Regions from separate parts of the Mesorhizobium sp. M3A.F.Ca.ET.080.04.2.1 genome, predicted to be linked through region 1. Evidence: predicted binding sites of a transcription regulator. Region 1 holds the regulator's gene; the other holds the start of a gene.
What was found. Region 1 encodes PhoB, which activates phosphate uptake and scavenging genes when phosphate is short. Its sites were predicted from a motif close to TGTCATNNANCTGTCAT; they were not measured.
Positions count from the first base shown of each region.

Region 1 (4,789 bases):
TGTCAACTGCGATTCTGAGGGTTTTTGAGCTGACAGCAACTTTTTTTCGGGTTCCGCAATAAATAATGACAGCTTCGCCTGGTTCTGCCACTATCCACACCTGTCACCCGCTGCCCATGTCATCGGAAAGCCTGCGGTGACTGGGAGGAATGCAAACGATGTCGGTGGGAATCCGCCACGACGACCTGCGTCGGCGCAACCGTGCGATGGTGCTTGCGGCCGTGCGCCGGGGTGGGCAGCCGTCGCGCACGGAGATCGCCGCCACCACCGGGCTCAGCCATTCGACCATATCCGCGATCTCCTCCGACCTTATTCAGGAAGGCATACTCGCCGAGAGCAAGGCGAGCGAGGCGGCAGCGCTGAAGCGGGGGCGGCCACAGGTCGGCCTTGCCCTCAACCCCGAGGCGGCTGCGGTGGTCACGGTGGTGCTGTCGCTGAATTTCCTCTCCGTCGCCGTCATCGACTATGCTGGCCAGGTCATCGCCGAGGAGCAGCGCCGCCTCGACACTCTCACCCTGCCCCGCGATGAACTGATCGGCGAATGCACCGCAATCGTCCGGCGCCGGCTGGAGGACCCCGACCTCGACGTCAGCAGCGTCGCCCGCATCGCCATGGGCATCCAAGGCATCACCGATTCCCATGCCCGCTTGATGCTGTGGTCGCCGATCACGCCGCTGACCGACATTGCCTTTGCCGACATACTGGAACAGGAATTCGGCATCCCGGCCACCATGGAGAACGACTGCAACATGATGGCGGTGGCGCTGCAGTGGCGCGAACCCGAGCGCTACCGCGACAATTTCATCGCCATCCTGCTCTCGCATGGCATTGGCATGGGCCTGGTGCTGAAGGGCGAGCTGTTCACCGGCACCCATTCTTCGGGCGGCGAGTTCGGCCACATGATCCACCGACCCGGCGGTGCGCTCTGCCGCTGCGGGCGGCGCGGCTGCGTCGAGGCCTATGCCGGCAACTACGCGATCTGGCGCAACGCCATGCGGATGGGCGAGGATGCCGAGCCGGTCGACATCGGCGACGCCGACATGCGGGCTCTGGCGGCACGGGCACGCGAGAATGACGGCCCGGAGCGCGAAGCCTATCGCCGGGCGGGAGAGGCGCTGGGCTTCGGCCTCGGCAGCCTGTTCGCGCTGATCGACCCGGCGCCGGTCGCCATGGTCGGCGTCAGCGCCGCCGCCTTCGACCTGATCGAGCCGGCGCTGCGCGCAGCCATCGCCCAGACCGCCGGCGGCCAGCATTCGAAGTCGATTTCCTTCGACACCGAGCCGAATGAATTGCCGCTGATCCGCGAGGGCTGCGCCGTCCGCGCGCTGACCTTCGTCGACCAGGAGATCTTCGCGCCGGGCATCCAGGCACGGGCAGGCGCCGGAAAGAACGTGGCGTGAGCCAACGCTGCTTCGATAGATCGCCACCAATGCTGAAGGTTGGCCGGGCGCCCTCGAGGTCGGCATAAGGGTCGCCGCCGGACCTAATCCTCCCTTATCGCGTAGCCCGCCCCGCGAATGGTGCGGATGACATCCGGCATGCGGCCGTTGTTGACCGCCTTGCGCAGGCGCCCGACATGCACATCCACCGTGCGCTCGTCGATATAGATCGTCTCGCCCCAGACATTGTCGAGCAGCTGGCTGCGCGAGAACACGCGGCCGGGATGGCGCATCATGAATTCGAGCAGCCGGAACTCGGTCGGTCCGAGCCGGATCTCGCTCTTCTTGCGGTAGACACGGTGCGATTCACGGTCGAGCACGATGTCGCCGACCTTGAGCACGCTGGACAGCACCTCCGGCTTCGCGCGGCGCAGCAGCGCCTTGACGCGTGCCATGAATTCCGGCGTCGAGAACGGCTTGACCAGATAGTCGTCGGCGCCGGTCGACAGCCCGCGCACCCGGTCGCTCTCCTCGCCGCGCGCGGTCAGCATGATGATCGGCAGCCGCTCCGTCTCGGGCCGCATCCTGAGGCGCCGGCACAGCTCGATGCCGGAAACCGCCGGCACCATCCAGTCGAGCACCAGCAGATCGGGCACGTTCTCCTGCAGGCGGATCTCGGCCTCGTCGCCGCGCGTCACCACTTCGACCTGATAGCCCTCGGATTCGAGGTTGTAGCGGAGCAGCACGCCCAGCGGCTCCTCGTCCTCCACCACCATGATGCGTGGCGCGATCATTGGAAATTCACCCTTGTCGTCAGGCCGCCGGCGCCGACATCTCGTCCTGCTTCGGACGGTTTGCGGGCAATTGGGTGCCGGTCAGCACGTAATAGGCGTTCTCGGCGATGTTGGTCACATGGTCGCCGATGCGCTCCAGATTCTTGGCGCAGAACAAAAGGTGCGTGCAAGCGGTGATGTTGCGCGGATCTTCCATCATGTAGGTCAAGAGCTCACGGAAGACCGAAGTGTACTTGACGTCGATGCGCTCGTCGTCGTTGCGCAGCCTGGCGAGTGCCGCCGCGTCGCCCGCCGCATACTCCTCGATCACGCCCTGCACCTGGATCAGTACAAGCTGCGCCATGCCGTCGATGGAATGCGAGAGGTCGCGCGGCGCGGCGCTGACGCCGACGGTGCCGACGCGCTTGGCGATGTTCTTGGCGAGGTCGCCGATGCGCTCGAGGTCGCCGGCCATGCGGATGGCGCCGACCACATTGCGCAGGTCGTCGGCCATGGGCTGCCGCTTGGCGATCAGGGTGATGGCGCGGTCGTCGAGCTCGCGCTGGCGGGCGTCCATGATGGCGTCGTCGGAGACCACGCGCTGCGCCATCGCATTGTCGGAATTGAGCAGTGCCTTGGTCGAGGCGCCGACCATCGCGCCGGCAAGATCGCCCATGTCACGGATGAGCCGGCTGATCTGGGCGAGATCCTCGTCGAAGGAAGCGACCGTATGGGCCATGATTCATGTCCTCGTATGAGATCAGCCGAAGCGGCCGGTGATGTAGTCCTGCGTGCGCTTCTCGCGGGGCGAGGTGAAGATCTTCTCGGTGCGGTCGAACTCGACCAGCTCGCCGAGATACATGAATGCCGTCTGCCGGGACACGCGCGCCGCCTGCTGCATGTTGTGGGTGACGATGACGATCGTGTAGTCGGCCTGGAGTTCGTCGATCAGTTCCTCGATCTTGGCGGTCGACAGCGGATCGAGCGCCGAGGCCGGCTCGTCGAGCAGGATGACCTCGGGCTTCACCGCCACGGTACGCGCGATGCAGAGCCGCTGCTGCTGGCCGCCGGACAGGCTCTGGCCGCTGGCGTGAAGCTTGTCCTTGACCTCGTTCCACAATGCCGCGCGCTTCAGCGCCTGCTCGACGCGGCCGTCCATCTCGGACTTGCTGATCTTCTCGTAAAGCCGGACGCCGAAGGCGATGTTCTCGTAGATCGACATCGGAAACGGCGTCGGCTTCTGGAAAACCATGCCGATCTTGGTCCTGAGCAGGTTGAGGTCCTGCGAGCGGTCAAGGATGTTCTTGCCGTCGAGCAGCACCTGGCCCTCGGCGCTCTGCTTCGGATAAAGTTCGTAGATGCGGTTGAAGACGCGCAGCAGCGTCGACTTCCCGCAGCCCGACGGCCCGATGAAGGCGGTGACGCTGCGTTCGGGCAGCGTCAGGCTGATATCCTTCAGCGCCTTCGATTGGCCGTAGTAGAAGTTGAGGTTCTTGACCTCGATCTTGGCCTTCTCGACGGCTGCTTCGGCCACGTTCAAATCGGTGGACAACATCGGTTTCATCTGTCCTCTCTGCGTCCGGTAAGGCTGCGGGCGAAGATGCTCAGCCCGAGAACCGTCAGGGTGATTACGAGGGCGCCGGTCCAGGCCAGTTGCTGCCATTCCTCATAGGGGCTGAGCGCAAACTGGAAGATGGTCACCGGCAGGCTGGCCATCGGCGCGTTGAGATTGCTCGACCAGAACTGGTTGTTGAGCGCGGTGAAAAGCAGCGGCGCCGTCTCGCCGGAAATGCGGGCGATCGCCAGCAATATGCCGGTGACGATGCCCGACAGCGCGGCGCGATAGGCGACGGAGCGGATGACGATCCAGCGCGGCGCGCCGATCGCCGTGCCGGCCTCGCGCAGGGCGTTCGGCACCAGCAGAAGCATATCCTCGGTGGTGCGCACGACCACCGGAATCACCAGAATGGCAAGCGCGAAGGCGCCGGCGATGGCCGAGAAATGCCCCATCGGCCGGACCAGGAGCTCATAGACGAACAGGCCGACGATGATCGAGGGCGCCGACAGAAGGATGTCGTTGATGAACCGCACCACCGTGGTGAGCTTCGAGAAGCGCCCGTACTCGGCCATGTAGGTTCCGGCGAGCACGCCGATCGGCGTGCCGACGACGATGCCGATGATCGTCATCACGATGCTGCCGTAGATGGCGTTGAGCAGGCCGCCCGCATCGCCGGGCGGCGGCGTCATCTCGGTGAAGACGGACAGTGAGACGCCGGATAGGCCCTTGTAGAGGAGCGCGCCAAGGATCAGCGCCAGCCAGGCAAGGCCGATGCCGGCCGCGACGACGCAAAGCGTCATCATCACGGCATTCCTGCGCTTACGGCTTTGGTGGAGCGACGTGGCTGTCGACATCGGTCAGGCTCCCGTGCGGCTATCCATGCGCAGCAGCATGTAGCGCGCCATGGCGAGGATCAGGAAGGTGATGATGAACAGGATCAGGCCGAGCCCCACCAGCGAGGACGTGTAGAGGTCCCCGTCCGCTTCCGTGAACTCGTTGGCGATGGTCGCCGAGATCGTCGTGCCCGGCGCGAACAGCGAGGCGCTGATGCGATGGGCATTGCCGATGACGAAGGTGAC
Region 1 covers NZ_CP034451.1:4,327,964-4,332,752, reverse strand. Annotated here, with positions in the region: gene EJ074_RS20675 (ROK family protein) at 159-1,400, shown strand; gene phoB (phosphate regulon transcriptional regulator PhoB) at 1,484-2,173, opposite strand; gene phoU (phosphate signaling complex protein PhoU) at 2,193-2,894, opposite strand; gene pstB (phosphate ABC transporter ATP-binding protein PstB) at 2,913-3,716, opposite strand; gene pstA (phosphate ABC transporter permease PstA) at 3,713-4,564, opposite strand; gene pstC (phosphate ABC transporter permease subunit PstC) at 4,568-4,789, opposite strand, start outside.

Region 2 (4,789 bases), 1.2 Mb from region 1:
GCCCTTCTTCGACGAACCGAATGCGCGGCCCGCGGCCCCGTCCGGCATTGCCGCGCGCGCCATGGCCGCCCGCAGCGCGCAGAATCGCGCGCCCGACTATCTCAACGGCCTCAATCCCGAGCAGCGGCTGGCGGTCGAAACCACCGAAGGTCCCGTGCTGGTGCTGGCCGGCGCCGGCACCGGCAAGACGCGCGTCCTGACCACGCGCATCGCCCACATTCTCAACACCAAAAAGGCCTGGCCCTCAGAAATTCTGGCCGTCACCTTCACCAACAAGGCCGCCCGCGAGATGAAGCAGCGCATTGGACTGCTGATCGGCGACGAGAATGTCGAGGGCATGCCCTGGCTCGGCACTTTCCACTCGATCGGCGTCAAGCTGCTGCGCCGCCATGCCGAGCTTGCCGGGCTGAAGTCCGATTTCACCATCCTCGACACCGACGACGTGGTGCGGTTGATCAAGCAGATCATCCAGGCCGAAGGGCTGGACGACAAGCGCTGGCCGGCCAAGCAGTTCGCCCAGATGATCGACAACTGGAAGAACAAGGGTCTCGGCCCCGACGAGATTGCGGAAGGCGATGCACGCAGCTTCGGCAACGGCAAGGGCCGCCAGCTCTACAGGGCCTATCAGGAACGGCTGCAGACGCTGAATTCCTGCGACTTCGGCGATCTGCTCTATCACCCGATCCGCATCTTCCGCGCCTATCCGGACGTGCTGAAGGACTATCACCGCAAGTTCAAATACATCCTGGTCGACGAGTACCAGGACACCAACACCGCGCAGTACATGTGGCTGCGCCTGCTGGCGCAAAGGCCAGGAACTTCGAGAAATGGGACTCCGGGCGGCCGCACACCGGGCGCTACGAAGTCGACTATCGATAGAACAGAGGGCGGTCACTACAGACCACCCGTTCCCGAAGAGGAACCGTTAGCCCGCAGCGATGAGTGGGATATTTCGGCCGAAGGCCGCAAGCCCGACCGGGCGTCCGAGCCGTTGCGAGGCCCCCGCAGAGGGCCCGCGCCGGCAGGCGCGGAACAGCCCGTGAGCGTAAATATCTGCTGCGTCGGCGACGACGACCAGTCGATCTATGGCTGGCGCGGCGCCGAGGTTGACAACATCCTGCGCTTCGACAAGGATTTCCCTGGCGCCACCATCATCCGGCTGGAGCGCAACTACCGCTCGACCGCGCACATACTGGGCGCCGCCTCCCACCTCATCGCCCACAATGAGGGCCGCTTCGGCAAGACGCTGTTCACCGACCGCAACGATCCCGAGGACGACAAGGTCCATGTCCATGCGGCCTGGGATTCGGAGGAAGAGGCGCGTGCCATCGGCGAGACCATCGAGGCCTATCAGCGCCCCGATAGAGAAGGCAATCGGCACAACCTCAACGACATGGCGATCCTGGTCCGCGCGTCCTTCCAGATGCGCGCCTTCGAAGAGCGCTTCATCACGCTCGGCTTGAGCTACCGCGTCATCGGCGGCCCGCGCTTCTACGAGCGCCTGGAAATCCGCGATGCGCTGGCCTTCTTCCGCGTCGTCGCCAACAGCGGTGACGACCTCGCCTTCGAGCGCATCGTCAACGTCCCGAAGCGCGGCCTCGGCGAGGCCACCATCCGCCAGATGCACGACACGGCGCGTGCCATGCGCATCCCGATGCTGGAGGCGGCCGCAACACTCGCCGAAAGCGACGAGCTGAAGCCGAAGCCGCGTGCGGCGCTGCGTGAGGTCGCAGCCAATTTCGAGCGCTGGCAAAAGGCGCTGGAAACGACGCCGCATACCGAACTCGCCGAGACCATCCTCGAGGAGAGCGGCTACACCGACATGTGGAAGAACGACCGCTCGGCCGAGGCGCCCGGGCGGCTGGAAAACCTCAAGGAGCTGATCCGCTCCATGGAGGAGTACGAGTCGCTGCGCGCCTTCCTCGAGCATGTCGCGCTGGTGATGGAGGCTGAGCAGGGCGAGTCGCTCGATGCGGTGTCGATCATGACGCTGCATTCGGCCAAGGGCCTCGAATTCGAGACCGTCTTCCTCCCCGGCTGGGAGGAAGGCCTGTTTCCGCACCAGCGCGCGCTGGACGAGGGCGGCCGCTCCGGGCTGGAGGAAGAACGGCGGCTTGCCTATGTCGGCCTGACGCGGGCGAAGAAGAACCTGCACATCTGGTTCGTCTCCAACCGCTTGATCCATGGGCTGTGGCAATCGACGATCCCGTCGCGCTTTCTCGACGAATTGCCGGAAACCCATGTCGATGTCGCCGACAGCGGCAGCAGCTACGGCGGTTATGGCAACCCTTACGGCGGCGGCTCTTTCGCCTCCGGCCGCGGCGGCGGCCGGCAAAATCCCTATGGCGCCTCGCGTTTCGACAATATCGGCACCGAGAAATCGGGCAGCTTCTCCAACACTTATGCGACCCCCGGCTGGCAGCGCGCGCAGGCGAACCGCACCGAGGCGACCGACCGCAACTGGGGCACGCGCTCCGGCCACCAGGTCGAACGCATCGGCTATGGCGAAACAGACTCCGGCTATGGCGCCGGCCGCACCAGCGTCAAGGGCCGCACCATCGAGGGCGAACTGGTGGCCAAATCGGTGGCCGACACCCCGTCCCCTTTCAAGCTCGGTGACCGCGTCTTCCACCAGAAATTCGGCAACGGCAACATCGCGGCCATCGACGGCAACAAGCTGACCATCGACTTCGACAAAGCCGGCCAGAAACGCGTGCTGGACGGTTTCGTCACCGGGGTCTGAGCTGCCCTGCCGCGCAAGTATCCGCCGACACCCGTCGCCTTCCATTAACATCAGCAACCCGCAGCCTCTGTCACGCAACCATCATGTTGGCGTCCTACACCGCTAGTCCTGGGTCTTCAGCGGCCCTCGAAGGCGGGCTCCACCTGCCCTTCAAACCAACCGTTATTGAAGGGGACATGAATCATGAAGACCCTGCGTCCGTCTGGGTATTGGCTGATCGCCGCAACGCTCGCTGCTTCCGCTGTTTCACATCCCGCGCTCGCCGACGGCACCGCTTACGTCAACAAGGGCCTCGTCGGCGTCGGCCGCATTCCGGCCAGCCAGAAGGATAAGTTCGGCGAGACCTTCGGCTCCGGCTCCGGCATGGCGATCGACACCAGGTCCTGGACGCGTGATGGCGCGACCTACAAAGGCTCGCTCTGGCTGCTGCCGGACCGCGGTTACAACGTCGTCGGCACCACCGACTACCGGCCGCGCCTCAACACGATCTCGATCGAGCTTGCCCCGACCGCGTCGGGCGCGGCACCCGCGGCTGGACAAGAACAGTCGGGCGTCAAGCCGACGGTCGCCGACACCATCCTCCTGACCGACGACAAGGGAGTGGACGCCACCGGCCTCGATCCGTTGAACGGCGTGCGTGCAGCCGCGGGCGACATGCCGATGCTGCCGCAGGCCGACAACGGCAAACTGGCCCTGGACGACGAGGCGATCGTGCGGCTGCCCGACGGCACCATGTTCATCTCCGACGAGTACGGTCCCAACATCTACCGCTTCTCGGCCGACGGCCACCTGATGTCGGCGACGCAACCGCCGGCCGCCCTGGTGCCGACGCGCCATGGCAAGCCGAACTTCGCTTCCGACAATCCTGGCGCGGGCGCCGCCGAGCCTGACCCGAAGGACCCCGACACCGGCCGCCAGAACAACCAGGGCCTCGAAGGCATGTCGATGACACCCGATGGCAAGTTCCTGATCGCCGTGCTGCAATCGGCGACCCGCCAGGATGGCGGCGATTCCGGCTCGACCCGCCAGAACACCCGTGCGCTGGTCTATGATACTTCCGACCTCGCCCACCTCAAGCTGGCGCACGAATATGTCGTGCCGCTGCCGGTGTTCAAGGACGCCAAAGGCAAGACCAAGGTGGCCGCGCAGAGCGAGATCGTGGCGCTGTCCGACAACAGCTTCCTGATGCTGGCGCGCGACAGCGGCAACGGCCAGGGCGTGAAGGGCGACGAGTCGATCTATCGCAAGATCGACATTGTCGATCTATCGGGAGCGACCGACATCGCCAACGGCCCGTTCGATGCCGCCGACAAGCCGGTGGCTGCGAAGGGCGTGCTCGATCCGTCGGTGACACCGGCCAAGCTCACCACATTTATTGACATCAATGACAAGGCCGAACTCGGCCGTTTCGGCCTGCATAATGGTGCGCCGAACGACAGGAACAACCTCTCGGAGAAGTGGGAGGCGATGTCGCTGGTCAGCGTGCTCGATCCGAAGCTGCCCGACGATTATTTCCTGTTCGTCGCCAATGACAACGACTTCCTGACCCAGGACGGTTTCCAGGTCGGCGCGGCCTACAAGGCCGAGGATGGCGCCGATGTCGACACCACTTTCCTGGTCTATCAGGTCACCCTGCCCGGCCTGTCGGGAAACAGCCTCGCCGCGAACTGACCCAATGGGGTATCATTTGGCCCAGCCCTGCGAGAAATTCATGGATGTCAGGCCTGCGATAGCATCGCGGGCCTGATCCATTTTGGGTGCCCTCGGCTTTCGCCGAAACGCCGAACCGGCTGATCGTTACTTTGCGTATTTGGCGCCGAACCCCAGTGCCACCATCGAGAAGATCGTGATCATGCCGGCAAAGGCGAGGCTCGCCGCGGTGGCGCTCGCCAAGCTCGACAGGATACCGATGCCGATGACCGGCAGCGCGTTGCCGCAGAAACAGCAGATGAAGAAGGCCGAGACCACTTCGGCGCGGCGGTTGCCTGGCGCGATCTGGTTCACCACCTGCAGGCCGCCTCGATAGCCGAGCGCCGCCGCCACGCC
Region 2 covers NZ_CP034451.1:5,520,878-5,525,666, reverse strand. Annotated here, with positions in the region: gene EJ074_RS26300 (UvrD-helicase domain-containing protein) at 1-2,743, shown strand, start outside; gene EJ074_RS26295 (esterase-like activity of phytase family protein) at 2,927-4,414, shown strand; gene EJ074_RS26290 (MFS transporter) at 4,541-4,789, opposite strand, start outside.
Region 2: EJ074_RS26295 (esterase-like activity of phytase family protein) is a predicted target of PhoB. The motif match lies at 2,812-2,828, and genes of this name have one in related genera.